2 regions of the Pseudarthrobacter sp. Hb11 genome follow, and region 2 is predicted to be linked to the other one. Evidence: riboswitches for the same ligand, from Rfam matches in the RefSeq annotation. Region 2 holds a riboswitch; the other holds the start of a gene.
The links. Region 2 has a riboswitch for glycine ahead of gcvP (aminomethyl-transferring glycine dehydrogenase). Riboswitches for the same ligand answer to the same signal wherever they lie in the genome.
Positions count from the first base shown of each region.

Region 1: it holds a riboswitch for glycine, as region 2 does, so the genes downstream of both, gcvP (aminomethyl-transferring glycine dehydrogenase) here and gcvP (aminomethyl-transferring glycine dehydrogenase) in region 2, are expected to answer to the same signal.

Region 1 is NZ_JBWZCM010000014.1:11,397-23,403, forward strand. It holds tRNA gene AC50X7_RS16135 (tRNA-Thr) at 151-224, shown strand; gene AC50X7_RS16140 (FAD-binding oxidoreductase) at 268-1,689, opposite strand; gene AC50X7_RS16145 (DUF4193 domain-containing protein) at 2,171-2,473, shown strand; gene AC50X7_RS16150 (AMIN-like domain-containing (lipo)protein) at 2,750-3,298, shown strand; gene AC50X7_RS16155 (APC family permease) at 3,384-4,934, opposite strand; gene AC50X7_RS16160 (agmatine deiminase family protein) at 4,931-5,956, opposite strand; gene AC50X7_RS16165 (nitrilase-related carbon-nitrogen hydrolase) at 6,022-7,050, opposite strand; gene AC50X7_RS16170 (Dps family protein) at 7,266-7,745, shown strand; gene AC50X7_RS16175 (MFS transporter) at 7,852-9,432, opposite strand; gene AC50X7_RS16180 (TetR/AcrR family transcriptional regulator) at 9,498-10,037, shown strand; glycine riboswitch at 10,127-10,225, shown strand; glycine riboswitch at 10,226-10,367, shown strand; gene gcvP (aminomethyl-transferring glycine dehydrogenase) at 10,408-12,007, shown strand, end outside.
Region 2 is NZ_JBWZCM010000003.1:86,109-98,115, forward strand. It holds gene cycA (D-serine/D-alanine/glycine transporter) at 1-49, opposite strand, end outside; gene AC50X7_RS07040 (methylenetetrahydrofolate reductase) at 39-872, opposite strand; gene lipA (lipoyl synthase) at 927-1,934, opposite strand; gene AC50X7_RS07050 (L-serine ammonia-lyase) at 1,948-3,375, opposite strand; gene glyA (serine hydroxymethyltransferase) at 3,535-4,848, opposite strand; gene gcvH (glycine cleavage system protein GcvH) at 4,860-5,243, opposite strand; gene gcvT (glycine cleavage system aminomethyltransferase GcvT) at 5,439-6,575, opposite strand; gene gcvP (aminomethyl-transferring glycine dehydrogenase) at 6,585-9,455, opposite strand; glycine riboswitch at 9,508-9,615, opposite strand; glycine riboswitch at 9,617-9,714, opposite strand; gene AC50X7_RS07075 (hypothetical protein) at 9,910-10,191, opposite strand; gene AC50X7_RS07080 (hypothetical protein) at 10,148-10,687, opposite strand; gene AC50X7_RS07085 (hypothetical protein) at 10,927-11,271, opposite strand; gene AC50X7_RS07090 (hypothetical protein) at 11,401-11,535, opposite strand; gene AC50X7_RS07095 (hypothetical protein) at 11,823-12,007, shown strand, end outside.

The DNA.
Region 1 (12,007 bases), on a different contig from region 2:
TTTCAGGGCCCGCTTCCGGATAGGTTCCGGAGGCGGGCCCTTCCGTTTGCGCGGGCATGTTCCGCGGGAGCCAAAGCCGGCGTTTTTACCACCGGGAGGACTTGGGCTAACCTTATCTAGCGCCGTTCAGGTGCCCGCCCGCAAGGGCACGCCTCCTTAGCTCAGTTGGCCAGAGCACCGCTCTTGTAAAGCGGGGGTCGTCGGTTCGAATCCGACAGGGGGCTCTTTTTCTTTTCCCAGTCTGCCGGTTTCCCGCCAGAGGGACGACTAGCCGCGCGACGGCGGGATGTTGTGGTTCAGGCGCAGGACGTTCTGCGGATCATAACGGTCCTTAAGGGCAACGAGCCGCTGGTACTTGTCTTGGCCGTAGGCATCCCGCGCAGCGTCCGCCTCCCTGACCCCCAGCTCCGCCCCCAGGAAGTTGACGTATTCGCCCTGCTCGGCAAATGGACGCATCAGCGCATAGGCCTTGCGGGCGAAAGCGGTCAGCCGCTCGTCCTCAGCCGCGTCCCGCCAAAACCCGTAAACGTTGAGCCAGTAACGCGCGGAGCGGTTAGGGAACGCTGTTGCCTCTTCCGGGACCCGCCCAAAGACGCCCTCCAGGTGATGAATATCGATGCCGGTTCCCTCCCACGACAATTCGGAGGCGAAACCAACCACAACGTCCACTACCTCTTCATCCAGCCGTGAGAACGAAACGTTTTTCCAGTAGCCGCGTGAGCCCTTGGGGAACACTGCGTCCATGGCGCTTTGCCAATCCAGCCAGGAAGTGGGTCCCACTTCCTCTTCGTCAGGCGGGGCAACGGCTCGGAGCCGGTCTATGAGGTTGAGGCCGGCCTGGTGGTCGTCACCGGCCCAGGCGACTCCAAGGACCATCCAGGGCTCGTTGCCCATGCCGAACTCGGGCGGGAAGATCAGGAACGAGATGATCGGGTTCATCTCATCAGGCAGGTCCCGGGTCCAGGCATCGAAGGCAATAAGGGCGGACCTCCAGTGCTGTTGCCGGTAGAAGAGGTTGCCCCCCAGGGGTGCCGCCGGAAGGGGACGGGCACGGAAGGTGAAGGAGGATACGACGCCGAAGTTCCCGCCACCGCCACGCAGCCCCCAGAACAACTCGGGGTTCTCGTCGGCGCTGGCGTGTAGGTGCTCTCCGCCGGCGGTGACGATATCGGCGGCTTCCAGGTTGTCCAGGCTCAGTCCGCCCGTCCGGGTCAGCCAGCCCACCCCGCCGCCAAGGGTCAGTCCTGCTACCCCTGTGCCACTGATGACCCCCAAAGGAACGGCCAGCCCATGAGCGGCTGTGGCCCCGTCCACGTCAGCCAGGGTGGCTCCCGGCTCCACGGTGACGAGCCTGCTTTCGGCGTCGACTGCGACAGCCCGGAGCGGTCCCAGATCCAGGACCAGGCCGCCGTCAACGGTGCCATGGCCGGCGATGTTGTGCCCCCCGCCGCGCACGGCAAGCGCCAGCCCGCTGCGCCGCGCCGTATCCAGCACCAGGTCGATGTCCGAGACGGCTCCGGCCCTCGCGATGGCGCGGGGACGGAGATCCACCATCCCGTTCCATACTGCCCGGGCTTCCTCGTAAAGCGGATCCTGCGGCTCGATCAAGGATCCCTGCAGCCGTCCACGCAGGTCCTGCAGTGACTGCTGGACCTCAAGCTCCGGATTGTTGTGATGAACTGTGGCCATCGCTGTTACTTCCAGACTGAAGGCAAGGACAATTCGCCCGTAGTGCCGATGCCGGGAGTCTAGGAGCAGTTCCTTGGACGGGTCAACCGCCTATTTATTCCTCCCCTTAGGAAGCAGGCCGGGATTAATATCGCCGAGACCGGGACGAAACGCGCCCTCAACATTTGCTCCGTACGGTCGGAGGCATGACAGCTCAATTTCCAGCCCGAATCCGTGCCTGGTTCGCGGATACGTTCTCCTGCGAAACTCCTGGCCAGGCTGCAGATGTGATGGCAGACGCGACGCGGTGGGGCTGGCTGCCGGCACTCAGTGGAGTGGCCGTCGGAGCAGACCATGCCCGGAAGCAGCAGCCGGAATCCGCGGCGTCACCACGTGGAATGTCTGCTTGAACACACTTTTGCGCGTGTGAAGGCAGAATGACCTAAACTGCTTCACTGAGGTGCCTGAAATGGTGCTGTGCAGCAACGAAAGTGAACACGCTATGGCTACCGATTACGATGCTCCTCGCAAGCAAGAAGAAGAGTCTCCTGCCGACTCCCTGGAGGCCCTGCAGGCGTCACGCGGCGCCAATGCGCAGACCGCGGTGATCGACCTTGAAGAAAACGACACGGCCGAGGGCATCGACCTGCCCGGTGCCGATCTGTCCAACGAGGAACTGACCGTCATCGTGGTTCCAGAGCAGTCAGATGAGTTCACCTGCTCGTCCTGCTTCCTGGTCCGCCACCGGTCCCAGGTGGCCCGCGAGAAGAACGGCATGAAGTACTGCCGCGACTGCGAAGGCTGAAATCCATACCCAGAACGGCGCCGGCAACCCCTTCAGGGTGACCGGCGCTGTTTGGTCTTTCCGGCGTCGTTATCCGGCATAACGGCCGGGTCCAGAAACGGCACCGGAACGGTTAAGGACGGGGGCAAAAGAGCCCCCGATTTACAGGCGCGTGATGCGGATCCCGGCTTCCTTACGGTTCCGCGCCGAAGCGGCCACAACCCTCGTATTCCGTAGTGCAGCGCTCCTACGCTTGAGCTATCCAATCGCTCCACTCTCCTCTGGATGGCACCCACAATGAAAAAACTCCTCATCTGGCTTACGGCTCTCCTCGTGGCTGTCGGGCTGGGAATTCTGGTTCCGGGGCCCGCCTCGGCTGCCACATCGTATTGCGGTCTTCAATGGGGGTCCCTCGCAAAAGCCGGGCCCAAATTCAGCACCGCCTCCGTCACCAACGTCCGGACCGGGCAGCACTACTGCTTTGACCGGATGGTGGTTGACCTTAACGGCCCGGCTACGGGCTACACGGTCCGGTATGTCCCGAACATCGTCCAGGACGGCTCCGGTTTCACCATTCCGGTCAGGGGCGGCGCACGCCTGCAGGTTTCAGTGCATGCGCCTTCCTATGACCAGAAGGGCAACGTCACGTACAACCCGCGGGCAAAGACCGAACTGTCCAACGTCTCCGGCTACCAGACCTTCCGGCAGGTGGTTTACGCGGGAAGCTTCGAGGGCTACACCAGTGTTGGCCTGGGCGTCCGCGCCCGGCTGCCCTTCCGGGTCTTTACGGTGGCCGGTCCCGGAACAGGTTCACGGCTGATTGTGGACGTGGCCCACTTCTGGTGACACAACAAAGGTGACGCAACGAAAAGGTGCCGCACCCCGGAATCCGGGGTACGGCACCTTTTTGGGTGCTGCAAGGAAGCCGGACCTACTCCGGAACCACCAGGGCGGGAGTGTCCCGCTTGAGGGTTTCGCCGCGGAAGAAGCCGGGACGCATCCGGGACATCACCAGCATGAACACCGCGCCAAGGGCCAGGATGCCCACCCCCAGGACAAATACCAGCCCCACCCCCAACACTTCAGAACCGCTGCCGAACTCCGGAGCCCAGCTGTCCACGGCGGTCTGCAGGAACACGACGAACAATCCCACGCCGCCGAGCACCGGGCAAAGGAAACGCAGCACGATGTTGCGGAGGCCTCTGAAGGCACTGTTGCGGAAGTACCAGGCGCAGGCGAGGGCGGTCAGCCCGTAGTAGAAGCAGATCATCAGGCCAAGCGCCAGAATGGTGTCGTTCAGGACGTTTTCGCTGACCACGTGCATCACGGCGTAGAACCCCGCGGACACGATGCCCGCGGCAATCGTGGCGTAGCCCGGCGTCGCAAAGCGCTTGCTCACGCGGCTGAGCGGCTCAGGCAATGCCCCGTAGTGGGCCATTGCCAGCAGGCTGCGGGAGGGCGACATAAACGTGGACTGCAGCGAGGCAGCGGAGCTGGAGAGCACGGCCAGGGACATCAGGATGGCGAAGGGGCCCATGATGGGGGAGGCCAGGGCCGTGAAGATGTTCTCGTGGTTTTCGGTGTTGTTCAGCCCGTTGCCGGTGTCCCCAACGCCGGCGAACATCATGGTGGCGATGGTTACCAGCAGGTAGATCGCAAGGACAATCAGTGCGGTCAGGGTGCCGGCGAGGCCCGCCGTCTTTTTGCCGTTGGCGGTTTCCTCGTTCACGGTGAGGCAGACGTCCCAGCCCCAGTACACAAAAATGGACAGTGAAATGCCCGCGGCGATCTGCCCGAACGTCTCGATTTTGGTGACGTCGAACCAGTCCCAGCTGAAGGGGATTGCTGTTTCCGAGGTGGACCAGTTGGCGAAGGCCATGGCCACAAACAGGCCGAGCACCAGCAGCTGGAATCCCACCAGTCCGTACTGCACCAGTTTGGTGGTGTGCAGGCCGCGGTAACTCACCCACACGGCAAGGGCAACGAACACAAAGCAGGTCAGCACGTTCAACGGCTTGTTCGCGGCCAGCTCAGCCAGCTCCGGCGAGCCCGTGAGCTGGGAGAGGAAGAGGTAGAAGAAGTCGACAGCCACGCCGGCCAGGTTGGACAACACAATGATGTTGGCGGCGAGCAGCCCCCATCCGCCCATCCAGCCGACCCAGGGACCGAATGCCTTGGTAACCCAGGTGAAGGTGGTGCCGCTGTCCGGGGAGTCGGCGTTGAGCTCCCTGTAGGCCAGCGAGACCAGAATCATCGGGATGAACCCGATCAGGAAAATAACCGGCAGCTGCAGCCCGGCTTCGTTCACCGTTGGCCCCAGCGCGCTGGTGAGCGTGTACGCCGGGGCAATGGTTGAGATACCAAGGACGACGACGGCGAGGAGTCCCAGCTGCCCACCCTTCAGGCCCTTGGGGGTGATTCCGTGGGCGGTGCCGGGAGCATGCCCGCCGGCGGAGGCGTCCTTGCGGATGGTTTCTGTCATGACACCACTTTCTGGGAGGCAGCAGGCTGCTGTTGGGTGATGCAGTGGATCCCCCCGCCGCGGGCAAACAGCTCCCGTGCGTCGATGGCGACGATGCGCCGTCCGGGGTAGGCCTCCGCCAGGATCTGCAGGGCCTTGTCGTCCTGGGGATCATTGAAGCTGCAGGCGATGACGCCGCCGTTGACCACCACGTGGTTGATGTAGCTGTAGTCCACGAAGCCTTCATCGTCCCGGAGTGCTTCGGGAGCGGGGACTGGGATGATGTTCCACTGCCGGCCGGCGGCGTCCGTGGTGCCGCGCAGGAAGTCGATGATTTCCCGGCTGACCTCGAAGTCCGGATGCTCCGGGTTCTCCTGCGAGTGGACCAGCAGCGTGCCGGGGGAGGGGATGGCGGCCACAATGTCCACATGGCCGCGGGTGCCGAAGCGCTCGGAGTCCCGGGTCAGGCCCCGCGGCAGCCACACCACATGGGTGGCGCCGATGGTGCTGGCCAGTTCCTGCTCGACGTCCGCCCGGCTGAGGCCTGGATTGCGTCCGGGATCCAGCTGCACGGTTTCCGTAACGAGGACCGTTCCCTGGCCGTCCACCTGGATGCCGCCGCCCTCGTTCACCAGTGCTGAGACAACGTGCCGCGCACCTGAGCGCCCGGCCACCTCGGCGGCGATCAGGGCATCCTTGTCCCACTTCGCCCAGTCCTGCCCGCCCCAGCCGTTGAACACCCAGTCCACGGCGCCGAGCTGCCCCTCGCCGTCCACGACAAAGGTGGGGCCGATGTCGCGCATCCACGCGTCGTTCAACGGGGCCGCAAGCACCTCAACGTCAGGGTGCAGGTAGGCGGCGGCTGTTGTGACGTCGTCGGGGTCCACCACCATGGTGACAGGCTGGAATTCGACGGCGGCATTCGCCACCGCGGCCCAGGTGGACCGGGCCGCGTGGGCGGCTTCAGCCGACTCACCAAGGGTGTAGCCGCCGGCAGGAAAGGCCATCCAAAGCCGCTCCTGGCGGGCTGTTTCAGCAGGCATCCGCCACTGCTGGGCCTGCGAAGCCAGCAGCGGTACGCCGGCGTCCTGATGCACCGCGGCGGCGGTCACGAGCAGACCTCCGCGAACCCGCGCTCGCCGCCGATGGATTCATTCGGGCGGACGGGTTCGGTGAGGCGGCCGTAGGTGTCCGGGCGGCGCGTTGCGAGGAAGGGGAACAGCGTCAGCCAGTCCTTCCGCTGGTCCAGGTCCACATCAGCTACCAGGACAGCCGATGCATCGCGGGGTGCCTGGGCGAGGATGCGGCCGTAGGGATCGGAGATGAAGGACGATCCGTAAAAGTTCAGGGTGCCTTCACTTCCCCAGCGGTTCGGCGCGATCATAAAGAGCCCGTTGGCGATGCCGTTTCCTACAATCACCTGCTGCCAGAGCGGCTGGGTATCAAAATCGGGGTGGTCAGGCTCTGAACCGATAGCCGTGGGGTAGACCAGGATTTCCGCGCCTCCCAGGGAGTACAGCCGGGCTACTTCAGGGAACCATTCATCCCAGCAGGTGGGCATTCCCAGCCGGGCGCCGCCGAGTTCGGCGGGCGCATGGACCTCGTAGGCGTCAGCGGCGGCCGGGCCCTGGCGGAAGAACTTGTCCTCGTAGTAGCCGGCGGTAACCGGGATGTGGAGTTTGTGCGTCCGTGCCAGGAGCTCGCCCTCGGGTGAGACCAGGATGGCCGTGTTCAGGCCCAGCCCGTCATCCTGTCCGTCAGGGTCTTCGGCCCGCTGGTACAGGGACGCGTGGACGGACACCCCGTAGCGCCGGGCAGCGTCGGCGGTAAACCGGAAGGTGGGGCCAGTGAGCAGGTCCTCGGCGATATCCGAGGGCCGGGAACGGGTGGGGCCCTCGGCGGGATCGTTGTGCGGCAGCGTGTCTGCAGGGTACCGCGAAAGCGTCAGCTCAGGCAGGAAAACAACGGAGGCACCAAGGCGGGCGGCCCGGCCGATGCCCTCGTTCAGTTCGGCCTCGACGGCTGCACTGTCTGCTTGCCACCGGTGCTGGACCACGCCCACGCGCAGGGCTGGCCGGCCGGACGGCGATGTCCGGGCCAGGGAGGCGGGGGCGTCGAGGCAGGTAATTTCAATCATGTTTGCTACTCCATTGAGACGGCGGTCACTAAATGAATGACGTTCATTTAGTATGGGGGGTCCATCCGCCCGGATGCAAGGGGAAATATGAACCGCGTTCGTTTATGTCCAAAAAACAAATTAGTAAGCTCACTGAGAAATTTCCGAGGAGTGCCGTCCTTTGCCGTACGCGGGGCTGGTAGCGTCAGGATTACTGGACCAATCGAGGAGGACGCATGAAAGCTTCACCGACACTGACCAACAATCTGCAGGCTGTGCTCACGGACCTGATCGAGCTGCATATCCAGGGCAAACAGGCCCACTGGAACATCGTGGGAACCAACTTCCGGGACCTCCACCTGCAGTTGGACGAAATCGTTGACGCCGCCCGCCAGTTCGCTGATGATACGGCCGAGCGGATGCGCGCCCTGCACGCGCTCCCTGACGGGCGCAGTTCCACGGTGGCAGAGGCCACGAGTCTCGCTCCCTTCCCTGAGGGGCTGATCAGCACCAAGGATGCCATCGAGCGGATTGTTGCTGCCCTCGAGGCTGCCGTGGGCACCATGCGGAAAGTCCACGATGAAGTTGATGAGGAAGACCCCACGTCGGCTGACCTTCTGCACGAGTTCATCGCCAAGTTCGAGCAGTTCGCATGGATGGTCAACGCCGAAACCATGAAGCCCACCGCGAGCGTGACCGCGCCCGACGCGCAGTAGCTCTCCAGGAGCGCAACACAGCGCCCGGCGCCGGACTTGAAGTCCGGCCGCCGGGCGCTGTTTTCGTGCCTGCGGGCGGGGCTGCCTGTGGTGCGGCCCATGCCGCCTACTGTGCCTTGGGTACCTTCCGCAGCACGACGGCGGCCAGGACCGCCGCCGTCGCCATCAGTACCAGCCCGATTGCGGCGGTGACGTGGACGCCGGAGTCGAAGGCGGCGCCGGCTGCGTGCCGGACGGCGTCCGCGAGGGGAGCGGGCAGACTTGCTGCGAGCTCCATGGCTCCGGCCAGGGTTTCACCGGCATGTCCACTGCCGTGCCCGGAGGCGGGTGCTGGAAGGCCTTCCGGGAGCCGCAGGTTGTGCTGGTAGGAGGCCGTGAGGATGGAGCCCAGCACGGCAGTTCCCAGGAGGGCGCCCACCTCGTAACCCGTCTCCGAGATCGCTGAGGCCGCCCCCGATTTTTCCCGTGGCACGCTTCCGAGGATGAGGTCATTGGAGATTGTCTCGGCGGTTCCCACGCCCAGTGCCAAAACCAGCAGGGCAGCGAGCAGCAGTGCCGGGCCGTTGGTATGGCTGCCGAACGTCACCATGCTGTAGCCGGCGGCACTCATGGCCAGCCCGGCGCCCACCACGAAACCCGGCCGGATCCTGCGTACCACCGGAACCACCGCGAGGCCCGCCACCACGGTTGCCACCAGCGCTGGAATCATTGCCACTCCTGCGGCGGAAGGGGACATGCCCTCGAGGAGCTGAAGGTGCTGGGCCAGGAAGAGGATAAAACCGTTGAAGGAGAACAGGGCCAGGACATTGGCGGTGATGGCCATGCTGAACACCCGGTTGCGGAACAGGGACATGTCCAGCAGCGGGCTCGCCAGCCGCTGCTGCCGGCGGACAAAAGCAGTGCCCATTGCCAGGCCGAAGGCCATGCTCCCCAGGGCCAGCGGACCGGCACCCTCCGTGGCGAATTCCTTGATGCCGTAAACCACCGGAACCATGGTGAGCAGCGAGAGCACGATGCTGGGCGCATCCACCCGGCCAGGCGAAGGGTCCTTGGATTCCGGGATGAATGCCGGCCCGAAGGCCAGCAGGGGCAGCATGATGGGCACGGCCACCAGCAGGATTGCTCCCCACCAGAACTGCTCAACCAGCCACCCGCCGAAGATTGGACCGAGTGCGGCACCACCGGAGAACCCCGCGGCCCAGATGGCGATAGCCAGCCGCCGGCGGTTCGGATCCACAAAGATGTTGCGGATCAGGGACAGCGTGGAGGGCATCAGCATGGCGCCGAAGAGGCCCAGGGCGGCGCGGCCGGCAATCAGCCAGCCGGCACTGGGGGCAAAGGCCGTTACTGCGGAAACGGCTGCGAAGCCGATGCTCCCGGTGATAAGCAGCCGGCGGCGTCCGATTCGGTCGCCCAGGCTTCCCATCGCCACAAGCAGTCCGGCCAGCACCAGCGGGTACGCGTCCACAATCCACAGAAGCTCAACTCCGGACGTGCCCAGCGCGCTCGCGATGGTCGGCAGCGCAAAGGTCAGCGCCGTGTTGTCCACGGCAACCAGGAGGACCGGGAACATCAGGAGTCCCAGCGCGAGCCAGTCCCGCCATTTTTCGTTGGCGCAATGCGGTTCAGCCGGAGCAGCTGACGTGTGAGGGGTGATGTTCTGTGGGGGAGTGGCGGAAGACATCATCCTTTAACTATACCGTCCAGACGGTACAGTTAAAAAACCCCGCCCGACGATGGATGATGGGAACCATGCCCCGCAAACCCGTAGCCCGAGACGCAGTGCTCGATGCCTTTGAAGAACTCCTCATTGACGTGGGGGAAAGGGCTGCCACCCTGGATGCGGCGGCGAAGCGTGCCGGCGTCTCCAAAGGCGGCCTGTTGTACCACTTCCCTAACAAGGAAGCGCTGATCACCGCCACCCTGGACCGGTTGGATCGCCTGGCAGGGGAGGACCTCGCCGCCATGGCGGCTGCGCCGGAAGGGGCTGCTGCCTACTTCATCCGGTCATCGCTGTGGTCCGATACCCCCATGGACCGTTCCTTTGTGGCTGCGACGCGCCTCGCCGAAGTGGCACATGAGGATGCCCGCCGCCGTTTTGCTGCCATCCAGCAGCAATGGCTGGACCTGATCGGGAAGGACGTGGGTGCGGCCATGGCGAAGGCTGTGCTCTATATGGGGGACGGGCTCTACTTCAACGCAATGTGGGAGAGCGGGCCCTCCGGAAACCCCGGCGACAGGCAGGCAGAGGTGGACGAACTCCTTGCCGCCGTCGAGCGGTTGAGGGACTAGCCGGTATTTGCTCCTGCGCCCGCGGCATAGGAGAATTGGTCCACGTGCGGGCCTTCACCGCCGCCAGGAAAACCCAAATGAATAGCCTTTGATCTGCGGCGGGAGAGTTCTGCCAGAAGGTACAAGCAGGCGCCGTAGGAGCAATACCTCCCCAGGAATCTCACAGGCCCATGTACCGCCGCGGCGAGGCAACTCTGGAAAGTAGCAGGCTGTCCGCCTGGGGCATCCGGTCCCCGGATACCTGGACTGCCGTGCTCACCGACGGTGCAAGCGGGGCCAGCGGAAGCAGGCAACGCGGAAACTCTCAGGTCCAATTACAGAGCGGGGAGGAACCCGAATCGATGCGGCGTGCAATAACGCCGCCATAACCATGGAGTTCCCCGTGACTGTATCTTCGGCTTCCGCTTCTCCGGCCTCCACCGCCGCCGCCCCGGCTACCGCCACCTTTGTCGACCGGCACATCGGCGCCCGCCGGGAGGCCGACGTTGAAACCATGCTCAAGGCCGTGGGCTACGACACGGTGGACGCGCTGGTTGATACCGCCGTGCCCAAGGACATTCGGCAGGATAGCGCCCTGGAACTGGCGGGCGCACTGAGCGAGGTGGAGGCACTGGCTGAACTGCGCAGGCTGGCAGCGAAGAACAAGACCGCCGTGCAGATGATCGGCCAGGGCTACTACGACACCGTGACGCCGCCGGTGATCCGCCGCAACATCCTCGAGGGCCCGGCCTGGTACACCGCGTACACCCCCTACCAGCCCGAGATTTCCCAGGGCCGCCTCGAAGCCCTGCTCAACTTCCAGACCATGGTCCAGGACCTGGTGGGCCTGCCCATTGCCAACGCCTCCCTGTTGGACGAGGCCACCGCTGTGGCCGAGGCCGTGCTGATGATGCGGAGGGCGAATAAGTCCACCGGACAGAATGCCGCTGCGCGGGACGGCAAAACAGTGCTGGACGCCGACTGCCTGCCGCAGACCATCGCCATCGTGAAGGGCCGCGCCGAGGCGCTGGGCTTCGAGGTTGAGGTCGCGGACCTCTCCAAGGGCCTGCCCGACGGCGGCATCAACGGCGTGGTGCTTCAGCAGCCTGGTGCTTCCGGCAGGGTTTTCGACCACAGCGCCGTGATCGCCGACGCCAAGGAGCGCGGGGCCCTGGTGACCGTTGCCGCGGACCTGCTGGCCTTGACCCTGATCACGCCCCCGGGTGAGCAGGGCGCCGACATCGCCGTCGGCTCGGCGCAGCGCTTCGGTGTTCCGTTGTTCTATGGCGGCCCGCACGCCGCTTACATGGCTGTTCAAAAAGGCTTGGAACGCTCGATGCCAGGGCGCTTGGTGGGCGTTTCCAAGGACTCCGCCGGGGTTCCTGCCTACCGCCTTGCCCTGCAGACCCGCGAGCAGCACATCCGCCGCGAGAAAGCCACCTCCAACATCTGCACCGCGCAGGCCCTGCTGGCCATCGTGGCCTCGATGTACGCGGTTTACCACGGCCCCGAGGGGCTGAAGGCGATCGCCCAGTCCGCGCATCAACACGCCAGGACGCTCGCCGCTGCCCTCAAGGCCGCTGGCCTAAACGTGCTCCACACCAGCTTCTTCGACACCGTCACGGTCTCCGTCCCGGGCAAGGCGGCGGGCATCGTGGCCGCCGCCGAGGCAAACGGCATCAACCTGCGCAGCATCGACGCCGACATGGTGGGGTTCTCCACTGATGAAACAACCACATCAGAAATTGTCGACGGCGTCCTTGAAGCTTTTGGGCTGGAAGCCTTTGGGGCTTCCGCCAGCGACTCCGAAGGTGACGCCGGGTGCGGCCTCGATGCCGCCGTCGAACGATCCTCCGACTTCCTGCAGCACCCGGTGTTCAACACCTACCGTTCCGAGACGCAGCTCCTCCGCTACATCCGGAAGCTCAGCGACCGGGACCTGGCGCTGGACCGCACCATGATCCCGCTGGGCTCCTGCACCATGAAGCTGA
Region 2 (12,007 bases):
GCCGCTCAAGATGCGGCTCCTGGTGCGTCGTTGCAGGGTTAGTTGTCACGTGCTGCTCCTCGAATCAATGCTGTCTGGAGTGCTGAAGATGCAGCCTGGTCCGGGCCGGCCGGCACGGACTCAAGGCTGTTGAAGCTGTAAAGATGGATACCGGCGAGATTGCCCGGCTGGCTTTCCAGCCCGGTGATCAGGCTGTCCGGCGAGTAGCGGTCCCCGCTCAGGAGCTTGCGGGCCAGAGGGCCCTTGCGGCTCAGGAACTTCAGGGAACTTCCGACGCCGATCTGCGTGGACAGTGCCACAAGCTTGGTCCGCGGGACGGACCCCGCCACGCCCGCCCAGACGGGCAGGTGGACGCCTTCGCGGCGCAGGAGCGCCGCGAAGTCATGGATCTTTCCGGCGGAAAAGCACATCTGGGTGACCACGTGCGAGGCCAGGTGCTGCTTGGCCAGCAGCCCGTCCAGCAGGTCCACCAGGCTGACGAGGGGGTGCCCCTCGGGGTAGCCGGCGACGCCTGCGCGCATCATTCCGCTGCTGTACTGCGCGATGTCCTCGAGGACCGGAAGGGCCGAGTCATAGACTCCGGCGGGCTGTTTCCGGTCTCCCCCAATAACGAAGACCTCGCGGATTCCGGCCGCATCGCAGCCGCGGACGATGTCTGTCAGCTCTGCGCGGGTGCGGATGCTCCGCGCGGCCAGGTGCGGGATGACTTTATAGCCGGCGTCGGACAGTTCCACGGCGGTACGCATGGTCCGCTCGATGCCGTGGTGCGGCAGGCACGTGACGCTCAGCGTGGTGGTCGCGGGCACGAGGGCCTGGACTTGCTCAACGATGCCCTGGACGGGGATGATTTCGATTCTGACGGGGAACTTCATTGGTCCTCTCTCAACATCAGGTTCTTGGGCAACAGGGAAGCCGGGTACGGAAACTCAGGCCGTGGCCGCGAGCAGGGAGCTGGCTTCCTGGCGGGTGGTGCCGGAGGACTCGATGTGGGCGAGTTCGGCGGGGATTTCCCAGCCCTTCTTCCGCATCGCGGTGGCCCAGAGCCGGCCGGCGCGGTAGGAGGAGCGGACCAGCGGACCGGACATGACGCCGAGGAAGCCGAGCTCGGTGGCCTCGTTCTGGAGGTCCACGAATTCCTGCGGCTTGACCCAGCGGTCTACCGGCAGGTGCCGCTCGGACGGGCGCAGGTACTGGGTGATGGTAATCAGGTCACAGCCGGCCTCGTGCAGGTCCTTGAGGGCTTCGGAGATTTCCTCTCGGGTTTCGCCCATGCCCAGGATCAGGTTGGACTTGGTGACCATGCCCAGGTTCCGGCCCTGCGTGATGACGTCCAGGGACCGTTCGTAGCGGAACGCGGGCCGGATCCGCTTGAAAATCCTGGGCACGGTCTCGACGTTGTGCGCGAACACCTCGGGTTTGGAGTCGCAGATCGCGGCGATGTGTTCGGGTTTGCCGGAGAAGTCCGGGATCAGCAGCTCCACGCCGGTGCCGGGGTTCAGTTCGTGGATCTTGCGGACCGTCTCGGCGTACAGCCACACGCCCTCGTCCTCGAGGTCATCCCGGGCCACGCCGGTGACGGTGGCATAGCGCAGCTGCATGGACTGCACGGAGCGGGCCACCTTGGTGGGTTCGAACCGGTCCACCGGGGACGGTTTGCCGGTATCGATCTGGCAGAAATCACACCGGCGGGTGCACTCGGAGCCGCCGATCAGGAACGTGGCTTCCTTGTCCTCCCAGCACTCGAAGATGTTGGGGCAACCGGCCTCCTCACACACCGTGTGCAGGCCTTCCTTTTTCACCAGGTTCTTGAGCTGGACGAACTCCGGGCCCATCTGGACCTTGGCCTTGATCCACTCCGGCTTGCGCTCCACCGGGACAGCAGAGTTGCGCTGTTCAACGCGCAAAAGCTTCCGGCCATCAGGTGCCAATGTCATTAGTTTTCTTCCTTCAGCATTCGACGACGTTGACGGCGAGGCCGCCCATCGCCGTTTCCTTGTATTTGGAGCTCATGTCCCTGCCGGTTTCGCGCATGGTCACAATCACCTCGTCCAGGGAGACGCGGTGGGAACCGTCGCCCCAGAGCGCCATCTTCGTGGCGTTGATCGCCTTCGCGGCGGCGATCGCGTTCCGTTCGATGCAGGGCACCTGCACCAGCCCGCCGATGGGATCACACGTCAGGCCCAGGTTGTGTTCCATCGCGATTTCGGCGGCGTTTTCCACCTGCGCCGGGGTTCCGCCCATCACTTCGGCCAGTCCGGCGGCGGCCATCGACGATGCCGACCCCACCTCGCCCTGGCACCCAACCTCAGCACCCGAGATGGAGGCCTGCTCCTTGTACAGCACCCCGACGGCGCCCGCGGCGAGCAGGAACCTCACCACCACGTCGTCGCGGTCCTCCTGGGTGGCGTTCTCCATGCCCGGAGCAAAGTGCAGCGCGTAATACAGCACTGCCGGAATGATCCCCGCCGCACCGTTGGTGGGCGCGGTAACCACCCGGCCGCCAGTAGCGTTCTCCTCATTGACCGCGAGGGCGATCAAGTTAACCCACTCCTGCCAATACTTCGGGTCGTGGAACTCCTGGTCCTGGCCTTCGCTGTCCGGCCGTGAACTTTCCTTTTTCAGCCGGTCGTACCAGTCCGGGGCGCGACGCCGGACCTTCAGTCCCCCGGGCAGCACGCCTTCGCGCTTCAGGCTGCTGGCCACGCAATCCTCCATGACGGACCAGATGTGCAGCAGCCCCGCGCGGATCTCCTCAGGGGTGCGGCTGTCCTCCTCGTTGATCCGCATGACGTCGCTTATGCCGAGCCCGGTTTCCCGGCAGTGTTCCAGCAGTTCGGCAGCGGTGCGGAAAGGCAGCGGCAGTTCCTTTTTGGATTCCTCAAGCTCCTGCTGGGCCGCGTCCTCCTCACCTTCGCGGACGATGAAGCCACCGCCTACCGAGAAGAACGTGGCAGTGTGCAGGACGTTGCCGCCGGCGTCGGACACGGTGAAGGTCATGCCGTTGGTGTGCCGCGGGAGGATGGTCAGCGGCCGCAGGACCATGTCCTTCACCCCGTACGGCAGCGGCACGGCGCCGGCAAGCTGCAGCACCCCGGTTTCGGCGATGGTTGCCAGCCGTTCCTCCACCTCTTCGGGCAGGATCAGCTCCGGATGGAAGCCCTCCAGCCCCAGCAGGATCGCTGTCATCGTCCCGTGCCCGTGGCCGGTCGCCGCGAGCGACCCGTACAAATCAACCCGCAGCGAAGCCACGTCCGCGAGCTTGCCGAAGCCCTTGAGCTCCTCCGCAAAGACAGCAGCAGCCCGCATCGGCCCCACAGTGTGCGAACTAGAGGGCCCAATCCCAATGGAAAAAAGGTCGAAGACTCCAACAGCCATTACTTGTCCTAACTAAAACAGTGGGGTGGGTGGAGCGGCACCCAAGTGAGAGGACCGCGAGCGCCGGCGGAGCCGGACTTTTCGAAAGCGTGCGTCAGAGGCGAGGAACGAGCCAGCACGCGTGAAAAGTCCGGTCCGCCGTCGCGGACGCAACCGAGGTCAGGACAGAGGCGCGACGCCCGGGTAGAGGGGGTGGGCTTTCGCCAACTCCTCAACGCGGTGACGCAGCCCCGAAAGGTCCGTGCCGGCGTCGGCCGTCAATGCTTCGGCGATGATGTCTGCAACCTCGTGGAAGGCTGCCTCACCGAAGCCGCGGGTAGCCAGCGCGGGAGTGCCGATTCGCAGGCCGGAGGTGACCATAGGTGGGCGCGGGTCGAAGGGGACGGCGTTGCGGTTGACGGTGATGTCGATTTCCGCGAGCCGGTCCTCGGCCTGCTGGCCGTCGAGCTCGCAGTTGCGCAGGTCCACCAGGACCAGGTGCACGTCGGTGCCGCCGGAAATCACGCTGATGCCCTTGGCCGTGACGTCCGGCTGGACCAGTCGCTCGGCCAGGATCCGGGCACCGGCCAAAACGCGCTCCTGGCGCTCCTTGAACTCGGCCGACGCTGCGATCTTGAACGCCACGGCCTTGCCGGCAATGACGTGCTCCAGCGGGCCGCCCTGCTGGCCGGGAAACACAGCCGAATTGATCTTCTTGGCGATGTCGGCGTCGTTCGTCAGGATGATGCCGCCGCGCGGACCGGCCAGGGTCTTGTGCGTGGTGGACGTGGTGACGTGCGCGTGCGGCACCGGCGAAGGGTGCAGTCCCGCGGCGACGAGCCCGGCAAAGTGCGCCATGTCCACCATCAGGTAGGCGCCCACAGAGTCGGCGATCCGGCGGAACTCGGCGAAGTCCAGCTGGCGGGCGTAGGCGGACCAGCCGGCTACGATCAGCGCCGGCTTGGTTTCCTGCGCCAGGCGCTCCACCTCGGCCATGTCCACGGTGTGGGTGTCCTCGCGGACGCCGTACGGCACCACGTTGTAGAGCTTGCCGGAGAAGTTGATCTTCATGCCGTGCGTAAGGTGGCCGCCGTGGGCCAGGTTCAGGCCCATGATGGTGTCGCCGGGCTTGATCAGCGCATGCATCACCGAGGCGTTGGCCTGTGCGCCGGAGTGCGGCTGCACGTTCGCGAAACCGGCGCCGAAGAGAGCCTTGATCCGGTCGATGGCGAGCTGTTCGATGACGTCCACGTGCTCGCAGCCGCCGTAGTAACGCTTGCCCGGGTAGCCCTCGGCGTACTTGTTGGTCAGCACCGAGCCCTGCGCCTGCATCACGGCGACGGCGGTGTGGTTCTCTGAGGCGATCATCTCCAGGCCGTCGCGCTGGCGGGTGAGTTCGTCGTCGATCTTCGCCGCGACCTCGGGATCCAGCGCGGAGAGGTCCGCGTCCAGGGACGGGGAGACCACCTGCTCGAAAGCCGCCGTGGTGGTCATGCCCGCGCCGCTCACAGCTCGCCGCCGTTGGCTGCGGCGTACTCTTCAGCGGACATCAGGGGGCCTTCTTCTGTGACGGCCACCTTGAACAGCCAGCCCGCGCCGTAGGGATCGTTGTTGATCAGCGCGGGGTCGGAGACCACTTCGTCGTTGATCTCGACGACTTCACCGGTCACCGGGGCGTAGAGGTCGGAGACGGACTTGGTGGATTCCACCTCGCCGCAGGTCTCCCCCGCGGTCACGGTTGCGCCAACCTCGGGCAGGTCCACGTACACAATGTCGCCCAGGGCCTCTGCAGCAACGGCCGAAATGCCGATGTTGGTAGGCCCGGATCCGTCAACAGCAACCCACTCGTGCTCGGCGGAGTACTTCAGTTCAGCAACAACTTTTGCCATGTGTGTTTCCTTAGGTTCGTGTTTTGAAAGTGAGAGAGGGTTAGCCCAAACCCCGCAGTAAGTGAGCGAGCGTTTGGCCCCTTCGGGACCGGCCTCCGGAAGCGTGCGTCCAAGGGAGCGTCACGTCCGCGCAGCGGGCGTCTTCGCGACCGAGCACGCGGAGGATGTCGGACCCGACGGGCCGGCAGCGTCCGCCTACTGCTGGCGCCTGTAGAACGGGAGGGCTACAACCTCGAAGGGCTCGGGCTTGCCGCGGAGGTCGATGTCCAGCTTGGTGCCGGGTTCTGTGTGTTCGACGTCGACGTAGGCCAGAGCGATCGGGTACCCCAGGGTGGGGCTGGGCTGGCCGGAGGTCACGTCGCCCACGACGGTGCCGTCCTTGAGGACCGGGTAGTGGCTGCGGCCGGCGCGGCGGCCGAGGCCCTTGAGGCCCACGAGCCTACGGCCGGACGTGGATCCGGCGCCCAGTTCCTTGAGTTCCGCCAGAACGGCCTTGCCGATGAAGTCGGACTCCTTCTTGAGCGAGACAACCGGGCCCAGGCCTGCGGCGTAGGGGTTGCCGTCGCGGGAGAGCTCGTTGCCGTAGAGCGGCATGCCGGCTTCCAGGCGGAGCGAGTCGCGGCAAGCCAGGCCGGCGGGGATGAGTCCGTGGCCCGCGCCCACCTCCAGCAGCGCGTCCCACAAACGGGCGGCGTCCTCATTGGGAACGTAGATTTCGAAGCCGTCTTCGCCGGTGTACCCGGTGCGGGCCAGCAGCAGCTCCTGGCCGGAGATTTCCACCTCGACCGCTGCGTAGTACTTCAGTTCGTTCACCAGCGAGTGCTGCCCGGCGGGGACCAACTGCAGCAGGATGGCCTCTGCGTTCGGGCCCTGCACGGCAATCAGCGAGGTCTCGGCGGAGACGTCTTCCACGGAGACATCGAAGCCGGCTGCCCGCTCGGCCAATGCCGCGGCCACAACCGCAGCGTTGCCCGCGTTCGGGACTACCAGGTACTTGTCCACTCCTTCTTCAGGAGACGGGCGGCGGTAGGAGATGAGGTCATCAATGATGCCGCCGTCTTCCTGGCAGATCAGCGAGTACTTGGCCTTGCCCACAGCCACGGCGGACAGCTTGCCGGCCAGGGCGTAGTCGAGGAAAGCTCCGGCGTCGGGGCCGGTGACCCAGACTTCGCCCATGTGGGAGAGGTCGAACAGGCCGGCGGCGTTGCGGACGGCGTGGTGTTCGGCCAGTTCGGAGCTGTACTTCAGGGGCATCTGCCAGCCGCCGAAGTCGGTGAAGGAGGCCCCGGCGATCTTGTGCTGCTCGTAGAGCGCGGTGTAGTTCTCAGTCATCGGAATTCCTTAGTTCTCAAATGCAGTGTTGTCCTCGAACGCTTCGAGGGGCGGGCAGGAGCAGACCAGGTTGCGGTCCCCTGCTGCGCCGTCGATGCGCCCGACCGGCGGGAAGTACTTATCCTGCCGGAGCGAGGCCACCGGGAAAGCGGCCTGCTCACGCGGATACGTCCGGTTCCAGTCGGAAGAGACGACGGCGGCTGCCGTGTGGGGTGCGTTGCGCAGCGGAGACTTCTCCACGGTGTAGTCACCGGCGGCCACCTGGTCGATTTCCTTGCGGATGGTGATCATTGCCTCGATGAAGCGGTCGATCTCCGCGAGGTCCTCGGACTCGGTGGGCTCCACCATGAGTGTGCCCGCCACCGGGAAGGACAGCGTGGGTGCGTGGAAGCCGAAGTCGATGAGGCGCTTGGCCACGTCCTCCGCGGTAACGCCGGTCTTGGCGGTCAGGTCGCGCAGGTCCAGGATGCACTCGTGTGCCACGAGGCCGCTCTCCCCGGTATAGAGGACCGGGAAGTGCTCGTCCAGGCGGGCAGCCACGTAGTTCGCAGCGAGCAGCGCGGACTTGGTGGCCTCGGTCAGGCCCTGTCCGCCCATCAGCTTCACGTAGGCCCAGGAAATGGGCAGCACGCCGGCGGAGCCGAAGCGTGAAGCGGAGATCGCGACGCCGTGTCCGGCCTCGTGCGCAGCCTTGTTGGCATCACCCGGCATAAACGGCGCCAGGTGTGCTTTCGCAGCAACAGGTCCGACGCCGGGTCCGCCGCCACCGTGCGGGATGCAGAAGGTCTTGTGCAGGTTCAGGTGGGACACGTCGCCGCCGAACTTCCCCGGCTGTGCCAGCCCGACGAGTGCGTTCAGGTTGGCGCCGTCGACGTATACCTGGCCGCCGGCCGCGTGGATAGCATCGCAGACTTCGCGGACGTCGGCGTCGTACACCCCGTGGGTGGACGGGTAGGTGATCATGATCGCCGAGAGGACGTCCTTGTTGGCTTCGATCTTGGCGTGCAGGTCGGTGTGGTCGATGGTGCCGTCGGCGGCAGTAGCCACCACCACCACCTTCATGCCGGCGAGGACGGCGGAGGCTGCGTTGGTGCCGTGGGCCGAAGCCGGGATCAGGCAGACGTTGCGCTGAGCCTCGCCTCGGGAGTGGTGGTAACCGCGGATCGCCAGCAGGCCGGCCAGTTCACCCTGGGAACCGGCGTTGGGCTGGATGGACACCTGGTCGTACCCGGTGATCTCGGCCAGGTCGGCTTCGAGCCCGGAAATCAGCTCCCGCCAGCCGGCAGTCTGAGAATCCGGGGCAAACGGGTGGATGGAGGCGAACTCAGGCCAGGAGATGGCTTCCATCTCGGCGGTGGCGTTCAGCTTCATGGTGCAGGAGCCCAACGGGATCATGGTGCGGTCCAGCGCCAGGTCCCGGTCCGAGAGGCGGCGGATGTAGCGCAGCAGCTGGGTTTCGGAGCGGTGCGTGTTGAAGACCGGGTGCTGCAGGTAGGTGGAGGTGCGCAGCACGGACTCAGGCAGCTCGAACCCGGAAGCCGCCGCAACGGGGCCGGCGCCAAAGGCGACAACAACCGCGGACAGGACCTCCGGCGTCGTGGTTTCATCGACTGACACGCCAACTGTGTCCGCATCGATGAGGCGCAGGTTGATGCCGCGGGCTTCGGCGGCGGTGATCACCTTGGCGGCCTTGCCGGGCACACGGACGGTGAGGGTGTCGAAGAAGGTGTCGGACACCAGTTCGCGGCCGGCGGTCTTCAGCGTGGTGGCCAGGGCGCGGGCGTTGTTGTGGACCGTTTCTGCGATCGCCTTCAGGCCGTCGGGGCCGTGGTAGACGGCGTAGAAGGAGGAGACGATGGCCAGCAGGGCCTGCGCGGTGCAGATGTTGGAGGTGGCCTTCTCGCGGCGGATGTGCTGCTCGCGGGTCTGGAGGGCCAGGCGGTAGGCGGGGACGCCGGCGTCGTCCTTGGAAACGCCCACGATGCGGCCGGGGAGGGTGCGCTCCATGCCCTGGCGGACCGCCATGTAGGCGGCGTGCGGGCCACCGAAGAACAGCGGGACGCCCAGGCGCTGGGTGGAGCCTACGGCGATGTCCGCGCCCTGCTCGCCCGGCGGGGTGATGAGGGTGAGGGCCAGGAGGTCGGCGGCGACGGTGACCAGCGCGCCGCGGTCCTTGGCCGCGGCGATGACGGCGGTCTGGTCCCAGACGCGGCCGGAGACGCCGGGCTGCTGCAGGACCACGCCGTTGATGCTGCCGTCGGGCAGTCCGTCGGTGAGGTCCGCGACCTCCACCTCGAAGCCGAGGGCTTCGGCGCGGCCGAGGACGATGGCGATGGTCTGCGGGAGGAGGTCGGCGTCGAGGACGGTCTTGCCGTCCTTCGCGGCCTTGTCCTTGTTGGCGCGGCGCATCAGGAGCACGGCTTCGGCGACGGCGGTGGCTTCGTCGAGCAGGGAGGCGTTGGCAACCGGAAGTGCGGTGAGGTCCTGGACCATGGTCTGGAAGTTCAGCAGCGCCTCAAGCCGGCCCTGGGAAATTTCGGGCTGGTACGGGGTGTAGGCGGTGTACCAGGCAGGCGCTTCGAGGATGTTTCGGCGGATCACCGGCGGGGTCACGGTGTCGTAGTAGCCCTGGCCGATCATCTGCACGGCCATCTTGTTTTTGCCGGCGAGCTTGCGGAGTTCGGCGAGGACCTGGACTTCACTGAGGGCGCTCTCGAGGCTGAGCGGCTTGTCCTGGCGGATGGAATCCGGGACCGCGCTGTCTACCAGGCCATCGACGCTGTCGTAGCCAACGGCCTTGAGCATGGTGTCGATGTCGGACTGGCGGCGTGCGCCGATATGGCGGTCTGCGAAGGTGGTGGGGGACGATTGAACCGTCATGAGGGGAACTCCATAATTCAGGTGGCGCCTAAGCACCACGTTGATTCGGGTTCCTCCCCGCTCTGTATTGGACCTGAGAGTTTTGCGTTGCACTGCTCTTGAGCAGGGCGCCACTTGCACCGTCGGTGAGTCCGGTTGCCCGGACTGCTTTCCAGAGTTGCCTTGCCGCGGCGGTACGTGGGCCTGAGAGATTCCTGGGGAGGATTTGCTCCTACGGCGCCTGCAGAACGTACCGGCAGGACTCTCCCGCCGCAGATCATTAGCACGTGCCACTGGTGGGTGACACGACTCACACCTTACCGTGTTCCGGGCCGAGTGGCAAAATTACCGTCCGATGGGTCGGAAATCTGCCCCGCACCCGGACGCATCGTTCCCGGGCGGCGAACGACGGCGGGACGTCCCGCCGTCGTGATCTCACCAAGGCGTCACAGGCGCCGCCGGGGACGGCAGGCGTTCAGCCTTGTTCCGTCGCAGCGACCGGAGCCGGTGCAGGAGCGTCGCTGGCCAGCGGTTTCCGCCGGCGATAGATCTGGGCGCCGATGGCTGCGGGGATCACAGCCAACGCGGTAACCCGCATCCAGGGCCGGTCCAGGACATGGCCGGTGAGCGCATCCAGTGAGTAGGGCCCGGAACCCCCGATGGTGAACGCTGCTGCGGCCAGGCCCAGCACCGCGGGGTACTCCAGGCCGCCCTCAGTGGCGAAAAAGCCGTTGGGTTCGCGGGACAGGCGTTGCACCGCCCGTACCCATGGGGGTCGGTATCGCGGTGTCTACAGAGAAGAGCCGCATGTAGTTCTCACACATGCTGACGCCTACATTGGCAGGGACAAGTGCCCCGCCTACTGCCACCCGGAGCCCCTCCGAAAAGTTTGTGCCCCCGGGCAGGGCGACCGCCTTGCCGTCGAAGCGGGTCCCGGCCGGAAAAATCAGGGTGTAGTCGTAGCCACTCTGGTCGCGGAGAACCATGCACCCGGCTCCGTCGGTTTCCAGGACGCCATGGCGCTGGCCCGGTTCCCTGGGCGCGGTCGATTCCCCCGTGTGGACCACAGCCTTCTTGCCGGCGGCGCTCGTGATGACGGCCATCGGCATGTCATCCTCAGTAGCCTGCCCCAGCGGCGACTCGGCTGTTGCGGGCTCCGTCGCGCCAGGCGCGCTGTGCAGAGGCGGCGCGGCACAAGACACGAGCATGAAGGCGGCGGCAGCGACAAAACCTACGGTAATCCGGCGTTTCATATCGTCCCCCCGACGTTTGATGGCCCCAGCCTAGCCCCGACAACAAATCCCGGATACGCCTTACCGGAGGACCTTGACTTCGCGGTCCTGGCCGATCCTGACGGAAACCGCTTCTGCGTCATTGACAAGAGCCCGCGGTAACGCTGCGTACCTGGGACAGCAGCGGCCGACGGCGGGATTTCCCACCGCCGTCTGCTGCCTGCACAGGGCCCTCCATCGCGCCCTGTGCAGCGCTTCGGTCAGGCGGCCAGCGGTAGATCGAACAGCTGCTCGGCCAGCCTGACGAGGTGGCGGGGAGCGTCGGCCTCTTCGCCCGGGCCGCCGCGGCCCAGGAACATGGCCGTCCCGTGGATGGCTTCTTCCAGTTCGACCCCCGCTTCGCGCATGAGGACCTCCGCCCGGAGGTTCTCCGTGTATCTGATTCCCCCGCTGTCCAGATACACGTGCCAGTCCCCGCCGGCCACAACTCCAACTTCCCCAGCGGCCAGCCGTTGCAGTGCTGGCAAGTCCAACTGGACCAGTCCGATGTGAACCGGATGGACGAGGCGGGCAGGGACAATCAAGGCATTGAAGGAAGTGTTCATGGCGGTGGTCCTTGTAACTGAGCAAGCGGCCTGGCCCGGCGGCGGGGGCAGCGGCCTTCGGATTCTGTTGGAATGGCGCGGGCAGCCGACCGGGCTAGGAGTCCCAAATTTGGCTGCCCGCTGGTTTGTTTAGCGCTGGTTCTTGCGCGGCTTCACAAAAGCAATTTCGCTGTTTTCGGCTTTTGCTCTTTTGTCGGCTCTTTTTTCAAGGATTGACTTGCCGGCCTTTTTAGCGGCGCTGCTTTTCGGAGATTTTCCTGACATCGGAATCACGCCTTTCCATGCTTTGCGTTACCCCATACCATACCTACTTTTATTTATTTATCCAGTTCCTGATAAACCCGCTTCCGCCGGAGACTGCGCGGACTGTTCAGGGCTCCGAAGAATGACCGATACAGTCAAGCAGCTTTTTGGATAATGACCGAAAACCCGCTTTTTCTATTTTCCGTCAGCAGCTGCACAAAAACTGAAATTGCCCGAATCGGGGCTGCGGCTTCCTTACCGGGAGATGCCAGCACTGCTTGCGCCCGCTTCACAGGACAGGAACAGTCATGACCTACGAGCGAAACCTAACCTTCAACCTCAGGATCCGCGGCTTGTCGGAGCCCGAAATCTCGGAAGTTCTCGACGAGGTACGGGCTCACCAGGCATCAGCAGGAACCTCAGCGGCAACAGAATTCGGCCCAGCTGAGGAGTACGCGAAGCAGTTCCCCAAGAAGAAGCGGCAGACCCTGGG